DNA from 3 places in the Streptomyces sp. AC627_RSS907 genome. Region 3 is predicted to be linked to each of the others. Evidence: predicted binding sites of a transcription regulator. Region 3 holds the regulator's gene; each other region holds the start of a gene.

Region 1 (3,272 bases), on a different contig from region 3:
GGGCTGGAGGAGGTCCCGCTGCCGGCGCCGCCGGCCCCCGCCACGAAGCCGGAGATCACCGCGCGCGAGGGCTTCGAGGTGGACGGCCAGGAGGACCTCCCGCCGGTCTTCACCACCGTCCCCACCCAGGAGAAGGTCGTCTTCCTCACCATCGACGACGGCGCCGAGAAGGACCCGGCGTTCCTGCGCATGACGAGCGAGCTGAGGATCCCGTACACGGTCTTCCTCACCGACGAGGAGATCAAGGACGACTACGGCTACTTCAGGGCGATGCAGGCGCGCGGGATCACCCTCAACAACCACACACTGAGCCACCCCTACCTCCCCGGCCTCTCCTACAAGGAGCAGAAACGCGAGATCTGCGGCATGCAGGACGTGATCGAGGAGCAGTACGGCAAGCGCCCCACCCTCTTCCGCCCGCCCTTCGGCAACTACAACCGGGACACCCTGCGCGCCGCGAAGGCCTGCGGCATCGAGTACGCGCCGATCTGGAGCGAGGAGGTCTTCGTCGACCACTGGGAGTACCGCGAGTGGGACCAGGAGCTGCACCCGGGGGACATCGTCCTCACCCACTTCCGGGGCCGTGGTGACTGGGGCGGCACGATGACCGACATGGTCCGGCGGTTCCTGGACAAGGTCACCGCCGAGGGGTACGCGGTGGCCCGGCTGGAGGACTACCTGTGAGGCGGGGGCGGTCCCGGCCGGCCGGTGCCGCCCTGGCCGCCGTACTGCTCGCCGGCTGCGCCCAGCTCGCCGGCCCCGCCGAAGGCCCCACGGCCGGGGAGCCCGCCCAGGGCAGCGGCCAGGGGCAGGACCTGCCGCCCGTCGTGGACCACGTCCGCACCACCGACCGGGTCGTCTTCCTCACCTACGACGACGGCGCCGAGCGCGACTCCCGCTTCACCGACCTCGTCCGCGCACGACGGCTCCCGGTCACCTTCTTCCTCACCGACACCGTCGCCGGGCCGGCGTACGGCCACTTCGCCCGGCTGCGCTCGGTCGGCGCGAGCCTGCAGAACCACACCCTCGACCACCGCTCCCTGCGCGGTCTGCCCTACGCCGGTCAGCGCGCCGAGATCTGCGGCCAGCGGGCGAAGCTCACGTCCCGCTTCGGCGTCCGCCCCCACCTCTTCCGCCCGCCCTACGGCACGTACGACACCACGACGCTGCGCGCCGCCGCCGACTGCGGCAGCACGGCGCTCGTCCTGTGGCGGGCGACCCTCGACGCCCACGGCGAGCTCACCTACACCCGTGGCGAGCACCGCCTGCACCCCGGCGACATCGTGGCCGTCGACCCGGACCACCCGACGGGCATCGCCCTGAGCACGCGCACCGCACGTTTGCTGGAGGAGATCGAGGAGCAGGGACTGGGGGTGGGACGCCTGGAGGACTACCTCTGACCTGCTGACGCCGGGCGGCCAGCCCCCGGCGGGACCCGCCCCGTTCGCGGAGAAAGTCCGCCGACGCGCCGCCGGCATTGGCACTCCGCTTGACCGAGTGCTAATCGCGGTCATAGTCTCGGCTCTGGCACTCCCCACTGGAGAGTGCCAACAACGCGACGGGCAGGTCCGGCACCCGCGACGACGGATCGACCTGGTCGCCACCTCAGACAGTTAACCCCGTGAGATCTCCGAAGGGGGAGGTCGGATCGTGACGACCGCCAGCTCCAAGGTTGCCATCAAGCCGCTCGAGGACCGCATCGTGGTCCAGCCGCTCGACGCCGAGCAGACCACGGCTTCGGGCCTGGTCATTCCGGACACCGCCAAGGAGAAGCCCCAGGAGGGCGTCGTCCTGGCCGTGGGCCCGGGCCGCTTCGAGGACGGCAACCGTCTTCCGCTCGACGTCTCCGTCGGTGACGTCGTGCTCTACAGCAAGTACGGCGGCACCGAGGTGAAGTACAACGGCGAGGAGTACCTCGTCCTCTCGGCCCGCGACGTGCTCGCGATCATCGAGAAGTAAGTCGGGCAGTAGTCGACTCACCTCGACGCACACAGCTCAGCAACTGCGCCCCTGGCCCCCGCGACCTAACAAGCCGGGCGCGAGGGGCGCAGTCAGTTTTCCCCTAGATTTCCGAGAGGGCTCACGCTCCCATGGCGAAGATCCTGAAGTTCGACGAGGACGCCCGTCGCGCCCTCGAGCGCGGCGTCAACAAGCTCGCCGACACGGTGAAGGTGACGATCGGCCCCAAGGGCCGCAACGTCGTCATCGACAAGAAGTTCGGCGCCCCGACCATCACCAACGACGGTGTCACGATCGCCCGTGAGGTCGAGATCGAGGACCCGTACGAGAACCTCGGCGCCCAGCTGGTGAAGGAGGTGGCGACCAAGACCAACGACATCGCGGGTGACGGCACCACCACCGCCACCGTCCTGGCCCAGGCGCTGGTCCGCGAGGGCCTGAAGAACGTCGCCGCCGGTGCCTCCCCGGCGCTGCTGAAGAAGGGCATCGACGCGGCCGTCGCCGCCGTGTCCGAGGACCTCCTCGCCACCGCGCGCCCGATCGACGAGAAGTCCGACATCGCCGCCGTGGCCGCGCTGTCCGCCCAGGACCAGCAGGTCGGCGAGCTGATCGCCGAGGCGATGGACAAGGTCGGCAAGGACGGTGTCATCACCGTCGAGGAGTCCAACACCTTCGGTCTGGAGCTGGACTTCACCGAGGGCATGGCCTTCGACAAGGGCTACCTGTCGCCGTACTTCGTGACGGACCAGGAGCGCATGGAGGCCGTCCTGGAGGACCCGTACATCCTCATCAACCAGGGCAAGATCTCCTCCATCGCGGACCTGCTGCCGCTGCTGGAGAAGGTCATCCAGACCAACTCCTCCAAGCCGCTGCTGATCATCGCCGAGGACGTCGAGGGCGAGGCCCTCTCCACCCTCGTCGTGAACAAGATCCGCGGCACCTTCAACGCCGTCGCGGTGAAGGCCCCGGGCTTCGGCGACCGCCGCAAGGCGATGCTGCAGGACATGGCCGTCCTCACCGGCGCCACCGTCATCTCCGAGGAGGTCGGCCTCAAGCTCGACCAGGTCGGCCTGGACGTGCTCGGCACCGCCCGCCGCATCACCGTCACCAAGGACGACACCACGATCGTCGACGGTGCCGGCAAGCGTGACGAGGTCGAGGGCCGCATCGCGCAGATCAAGGCCGAGATCGAGAACACGGACTCCGACTGGGACCGCGAGAAGCTCCAGGAGCGCCTCGCGAAGCTGGCCGGCGGCGTGTGCGTGATCAAGGTCGGTGCCGCCACCGAGGTGGAGCTGAAGGAGCGCAAGCAC
Region 2 (3,272 bases), on a different contig from region 3:
CGCCCTCGGAACGTAGGACAGTGATCGACCAGGGGCCGGTCAGAAGTCCATGTCACCGCCCGGCATGCCGCCCGGAGCACCGGCCGCGGCGGCCTTCTCCGGCTTGTCGGCGATGACGGCCTCGGTGGTGAGGAACAGCGCGGCGATGGAGGCGGCGTTCTGCAGCGCGGAACGGGTCACCTTCGCCGGGTCGATGATGCCCTCGGCGATCATGTCGACGTACTCGCCGGTCGCGGCGTTCAGGCCGTGGCCGACCTGGAGGTTGCGGACCTTCTCCACGACGACGCCGCCCTCGAGACCACCGTTGACGGCGATCTGCTTCAGCGGGGCCTCCAGGGCGAGCTTCACGGCGTTGGCGCCGGTCGCCTCGTCACCCGTGAGCTCCAGCTTCTCGAAGACCTGGGAGGCCTGGAGCAGGGCCACGCCACCACCGGCGACGATGCCCTCCTCGACGGCCGCCTTCGCGTTGCGAACGGCGTCCTCGATGCGGTGCTTGCGCTCCTTGAGCTCGACCTCGGTGGCGGCACCGGCCTTGATGACGGCCACGCCGCCGGCCAGCTTCGCCAGACGCTCCTGGAGCTTCTCGCGGTCGTAGTCCGAGTCGCTGTTGTCGATCTCGGCGCGGATCTGGTTGACGCGGCCCTGGACCTGGTCGGCCGAGCCGGCGCCGTCCACGATCGTGGTCTCGTCCTTGGTGATGACGACCTTGCGCGCCTTGCCCAGCAGGTCGAGCGTGGCGTTCTCCAGCTTGAGGCCGACCTCCTCGGAGATGACCTCGCCGCCCGTGAGGATGGCGATGTCGCCGAGCATGGCCTTGCGGCGGTCGCCGAAGCCCGGGGCCTTGACGGCGACGGACTTGAAGGTGCCGCGGATCTTGTTGACGACCAGGGTCGACAGGGCCTCGCCCTCGACGTCCTCGGCGATGATCAGCAGCGGCTTGCCCGACTGCATGACCTTCTCCAGGAGCGGGAGCAGGTCCTTGACGTTGGAGATCTTGGAGTTCGCGATCAGGATGTACGGGTCGTCGAGGACGGCCTCCATACGCTCCATGTCGGTGGCGAAGTACGCCGAGATGTAGCCCTTGTCGAAGCGCATACCCTCGGTGAGCTCCAGCTCCAGACCGAAGGTCTGGGACTCCTCGACGGTGATGACGCCTTCCTTGCCGACCTTGTCCATGGCCTCGGCGATGAGCTCGCCGATCTGGGTGTCGGCGGCGGAGATGGAGGCCGTGGAGGCGATCTGCTCCTTGGTCTCGACATCCTTGGCCTGCTCGAGCAGGGCGGCGGAGACGGCCTCGACGGCCTTCTCGATGCCGCGCTTGAGGGCCATCGGGTTGGCGCCGGCCGCGACGTTGCGCAGGCCTTCCTTGACCAGGGCCTGGGCGAGGACGGTCGCGGTGGTCGTACCGTCACCGGCGACGTCGTCCGTCTTCTTGGCGACTTCCTTGACCAGCTCGGCGCCGATCTTCTCGTACGGGTCCTCGAGCTCGATCTCCTTGGCGATGGAGACACCATCGTTGGTGATCGTGGGGGCGCCCCACTTCTTCTCGAGGACGACGTTGCGGCCCTTGGGGCCGAGCGTCACCTTGACGGCGTCCGCGAGCTGGTTCATGCCGCGCTCGAGGCCGCGCCGCGCCTCCTCGTCGAACGCGATGATCTTGGCCATGTGAAGTGGTCCCTCCAGGACTGGGGGTGATTCCTTCGGACCGCGCCCGCGCCCGCGACGGACGGCTCGCCTGCCTCGTGGTTCCTTCCCCACCCGGCCTGCGGGCCTCACCGACCCGGTCCTTCGTTGTCACTCTCACCTTCAGAGTGCTAACGCCAATGATTAGCACTCGCCCCTGTCGAGTGCAAGCGCCTGTCGGGATCGGGCGGGGCGCTCAGCCACTCGCGAACAAGGCTCCGGGCGGGCCCCGGGGCCGCTGTCCGGGCAGGCCGAAGGGCCCGCACCCCGGGAGAGGTGCGGGCCCTTCGGAGAAGAACCGTTTACTTGCGGTGGCCGAACGTCTCAGGCGCTGAGGCGAACCATGTCGGCCTGCGGGCCCTTCTGACCCTGCGAGATCTCGAACTCGACCCGCTGGCCTTCTTCGAGGGTGCGGTAGCCGTCCATCTGAATCGCGCTGTAGTGGACGAAAACATCCGCACCACCGTCGACCGCGATGAAGCCGTACCCCTTCTCCGCGTTGAACCACTTGACGGTGCCCTGAGCCATGCCTAACTCCCCTATTACTGGCCCTTGCACAGATCCGCACTTCGCGAACCCGGGTCAGACCTCACCCCCCACGACTGGGGGCGTGCGCCGGAACGCGTCGACCGCGGCTGAATGTATCTGTCCAACTGCCGTCTGCAACAGGGCAATCGGACGAGAAATCTGGACGCGCCCGGCCAGAAATATGGCGAGAATTCGCCTGAATTCGGGGCAAGTCGGGGTACGCAAAGGGAACAAAAGCCGCGAAACACGTCCACACTTTGGCTACATCTGGTCGGACGGGCGGCAGGAATTCAAGGCGCCCGATCAAGCGATCAGGGGCGCGTTCCCCAACTCTACCGCGCTCAACCTCATGGAATTGCCCTCTCCGTTTGTCTTACGGAGAGGGCAACGCGCGCTACGAGGCGTATCAGCCGCCGGCGACCGCCGGGATGATGGAGACGCCCGCGCCGTCCGGGGTCGCGGTCTGGAGGCCCTGCTCGAAGCGGACGTCGTCGTCGTTGACGTAGACGTTGACGAAACGGCGCAGCTTGCCCTGGTCGTCCAGGACGCGGGCGGCGATGCCGGTGTGGTTCTTCTCCAGGTCGGAGATGACCTCACCGAGCGTCGCGCCCTCGGCGGCGACCTCGGCCTTGCCGCCGGTGTAGGTGCGCAGGATGGTCGGGATACGGACGGTGACGCTCACTTTCGGACCTCCGGTCAGGGTTTCAGGGGCGGACGACGCACAGGGCTGTCCTACGCGAGACCAGCCTCGCGGAACGAGTCCAGGCTGGGGCGGATCGTCGCGGTCAGCCCCGTGCCGGCCACCGCGTCCAGCGTCTTCAGACCGTCCCCGGTGTTGAGGACGACCGTGGTGAGCGACGGGTCCAGCACGCCGTTCTCGATCAGCTTCTTGGTGACGCCGACCGTCACCCCGCCCGCCGTCTCCGCGAAGATGCCCTCCGTGCGGGCGAGCAGCCCGATCGCGTCCACGATCTGCTCGTCCGTCACGTCCTCCACGGCGCCGCCGGTGCGGCGGGCGATGTCGAGGACGTACGGGCCGTCGGCCGGGTTGCCGATCGCGA
Region 3 (3,272 bases):
GGCCGTGCAGCGGGATCGACTGTCCGGACTGGGTGCCCGGGCGGATGTCGACCTCCTCCACGCCGTCGAGCGTCTCCAGCGGCACCTTCGTGCCGAGGGCCGCCGCCGTCATCGGGATGGTGACCGTGCAGTGCAGGTCGTCACCGCGGCGCTGGAAGGTCGAGTGCGGCAGCTCGTGGATCTCCACGTACAGGTCACCGGCGGGGCCGCCGCCGGGGCCGACCTCGCCCTCGCCCGCGAGCTGGATCCGCGTGCCGTTGTCGACTCCGGCCGGGATCTTCACGGTCAGCGTGCGCCGGGAGCGGACCCGGCCGTCGCCCGCGCACTCCGGGCACGGGGTCGGGACCACGGTGCCGAAGCCCTGGCACTGGGGGCAGGGGCGGGAGGTCATGACCTGGCCCAGGAAGGACCGCGTGACCTGCGACACCTCACCGCGTCCGCGGCACATGTCACACGTCTGGGCACTCGTGCCCGGCGCCGCGCCCTCGCCGTTGCAGGTGTTGCAGACGACCGCGGTGTCGACCTGGATGTCCTTGGTCGTACCGAACGCGGCCTCGTCCAGCTCGACCTCGATGCGGATCATCGCGTCCTGGCCCCGGCGCGTGCGCGAGCGCGGCCCGCGCTGCGACGCCGTACCGAAGAACGCGTCCATGATGTCCGAGAAGTTCCCGAAGCCGCCCGCGCCGAAGCCGCCGGCCCCGCCGCCGCCCGCCTGCGAGAGGGGGTCGCCGCCGAGGTCGTAGACCTGCTTCTTCTGCGGGTCCGACAGCACCTCGTAGGCGGCGTTGATCTCCTTGAACCGCTCCTGGGTCTTCGGATCGGGGTTGACGTCCGGGTGCAGCTCGCGGGCGAGCCTCCGGAACGCCTTCTTGATCTCGTCCTGGGACGCGTCGCGGCGTACGCCGAGTACGGCGTAGTAGTCCGTGGCCACCTACGACTCCGCCAGGATCTGTCCGACGTACCGTGCCACTGCGCGTACCGCTCCCATCGTTCCCGGGTAGTCCATGCGGGTCGGTCCGACCACGCCGAGCTTGGCAACCGCCTCGCCGCCCGAACCGTAGCCCACCGACACGACGGACGTTGAGTTGAGTCCTTCGTGGGCGTTCTCGTGACCGATACGGACGGTCACGCCCGGATCCTTCGCCTCGCCGAGCAGCTTGAGGAGCACGACCTGCTCCTCCAGCGCCTCGAGGACGGGCCGGATCACCAGGGGGAAGTCGTGCCCGAAGCGGGTCAGATTGGCGGTGCCGCCGATCATCAGCCGCTCCTCGTTCTCCTCGACCAGCGTCTCCAGGAGAGTGGAGAGCACGGTGGAGACCGTACCGCGGTCCTCGGCCTCGAAGGCCTCCGGCAGATCCTCGACCAGACTCGGGACGTCCGAGAAACGGCGGCCCGCGACCCGGCTGTTGAGCCGCGCGCGCAGGTCCGCCAGGGACGCCTCGCCGAACGGCGCCGGGCAGTCGACCATCCGCTGCTCGACCCGCCCGGTGTCCGTGATCAGCACGAGCATCAGGCGCGCGGGCGCCAGGGAGAGCAACTCCACGTGCCGCACGGTCGAGCGGGTCAGCGACGGGTACTGCACGACGGCGACCTGCCGGGTGAGCTGCGCGAGCAGCCGCACCGTGCGGGCCACCACGTCGTCGAGGTCGACGGCGCCCTCCAGGAAGTTCTGGATGGCACGCCGCTCGGGCGCGGTCATCGGCTTGACGCCGGCCAGCTTGTCGACGAAGAGCCGGTAGCCCTTGTCGGTCGGGATGCGCCCGGCGCTGGTGTGCGGCTGGGCGATGAACCCCTCGTCCTCCAGGGCCGCCATGTCGTTGCGCACGGTGGCCGGGGAGACGCCGAGGTTGTGCCGCTCGGTGAGGGCCTTGGAGCCGACCGGCTCCTCCGTGCCGACGTAGTCCTGGACGATGGCGCGCAGAACCTGGAGCCTGCGTTCACTGAGCATCGGCGCACACACCTCCAGAGTCGTCCGCCCGGTGTCCTACCTGTCTGTCCTGGCACTCACAGCGGGCGAGTGCCAGACTTCCCCGGCCCAGTGTACGGCCGTGGGGTACGCCTCCGGCAAGGCCGGGGGCACGCCGCCGTGACCGGGGGCGTCGCACCGCTAGCGTCGTCGGCATGACGGTGACTTGGGAGGACCTGGGATGGGAGCGGCTGGCGGCCGGGGTGGGGCGGTGCCGGCTGCCGGTCTGGGACTGCACGGCGGGGCTGGTCCTGGGCGCGGGCGCGGCACTGGTGGTCGACACCGGGTCGAGCCTCGGTGAGGGCGCCCGGTTGCGCGCGCAGGCGCAGGAGCTCGCCGGTCACCGTGTGACGCATCTCGCGCTGACCCACCCGCACTTCGACCACGTCTTCGGGGCGGCGGCGTTCGCGGGCGCGGAGGTGTACGGCGCGGTGGGCACGGACGCCCTGTTCGCGCGGGGCGGACAGGGGCGGGAGGCGCTGCGCTCGGACGCGGTGGCGGAGGGGCTGGCCGCGCGGCGGGCGGAGGAGGCGGCCGACGCGCTGGTCCCGGTCCGGCACGAGGTGTGCGGCGAGTGGACGCTCGACCTGGGCGGCGGCCGGCAGGTCCTGCTCGCCGACGTGGGCCCCGGGCACACGGCCCACGACCTCGCCGTGCTGGTGCCGGGCGACCCGGAGGTGGTCTTCTGCGGCGACCTGGTCGAGGAGTCCGGCCGGCCGCAGGCGGGCCCCGACGCCGTACCGTCGCACTGGCCCGCCGCGCTGGACCGGCTGCTCGACCTCGGGGGCGAGGACGCGCTGTACGTCCCCGGTCACGGAGCGGTGGTGGACGCGGCGTTCGTCCGGGCCCAACGGGACGCGCTGGCCGCCCGGTTCGGCGTGTCGCGCTGATCACGGCGCGCCCACTCCTCGTATCGTCGTCAGAATGCGCCAGTACTCCGCCGACCTGACCCCTCCGTGGAAGAAACCGCAGCCGGTACCGGAGGTCCCGGCCGACCCCGGCCTGGTGGTCGAGGAGCCCGGCACCGGGTTCTGCGGCGCGGTGACCGGCTGCGAGGCGGGCACGGTGACCCTGGAGGACCGCTTCGGCAAACGCCGGGTCTTCCCGATGGAGCCGCGCGGCTTCCTGCTGGAGGGACGGGTGGTGACGCTGGTGCGGCCGTCGTCCGGTCCGGTACGGCCCACCCGGACGGCGTCCGGTTCGGTGGCGGTCCCGGGGGCACGCGCGCGGGTGGCCCGCGCCGGGCGCATCTACGTCGAGGGGCGGCACGACGCCGAGCTGGTCGAGAAGGTGTGGGGCGACGACC

Evidence for each region. The regulator HrcA, encoded in region 3, represses chaperone genes, less so after heat shock. The targets are predictions, from matches to a motif close to TTNGCACTCNGNNNNNCNGAGTGCNAA.
Region 1: a site for HrcA is predicted at 1,478-1,504, ahead of groES (co-chaperone GroES). Genes of this name have one in related genera too.
Region 2: a site for HrcA is predicted at 1,792-1,818, ahead of groL (chaperonin GroEL). Genes of this name have one in related genera too.

Annotation. Positions count from the first base shown of each region.
Region 1 covers NZ_JAGMUE010000120.1:879-4,150, reverse strand. The annotation lists gene KUM32_RS25740 (polysaccharide deacetylase family protein) at 1-684, shown strand, start outside; gene KUM32_RS25735 (polysaccharide deacetylase family protein) at 681-1,400, shown strand; gene groES (co-chaperone GroES) at 1,651-1,959, shown strand; gene groL (chaperonin GroEL) at 2,091-3,272, shown strand, end outside.
Region 2 covers NZ_JAGMUE010000715.1:45,369-48,640, reverse strand. The annotation lists gene groL (chaperonin GroEL) at 40-1,665, opposite strand; gene KUM32_RS38155 (cold-shock protein) at 2,008-2,211, opposite strand; gene KUM32_RS38150 (MoaD/ThiS family protein) at 2,618-2,893, opposite strand; gene thrC (threonine synthase) at 2,944-3,272, opposite strand, start outside.
Region 3 covers NZ_JAGMUE010000183.1:3,631-6,902, reverse strand. The annotation lists gene dnaJ (molecular chaperone DnaJ) at 1-931, opposite strand, end outside; gene hrcA (heat-inducible transcriptional repressor HrcA) at 932-1,948, opposite strand; gene KUM32_RS30785 (MBL fold metallo-hydrolase) at 2,122-2,856, shown strand; gene KUM32_RS30780 (DUF3097 domain-containing protein) at 2,891-3,272, shown strand, end outside.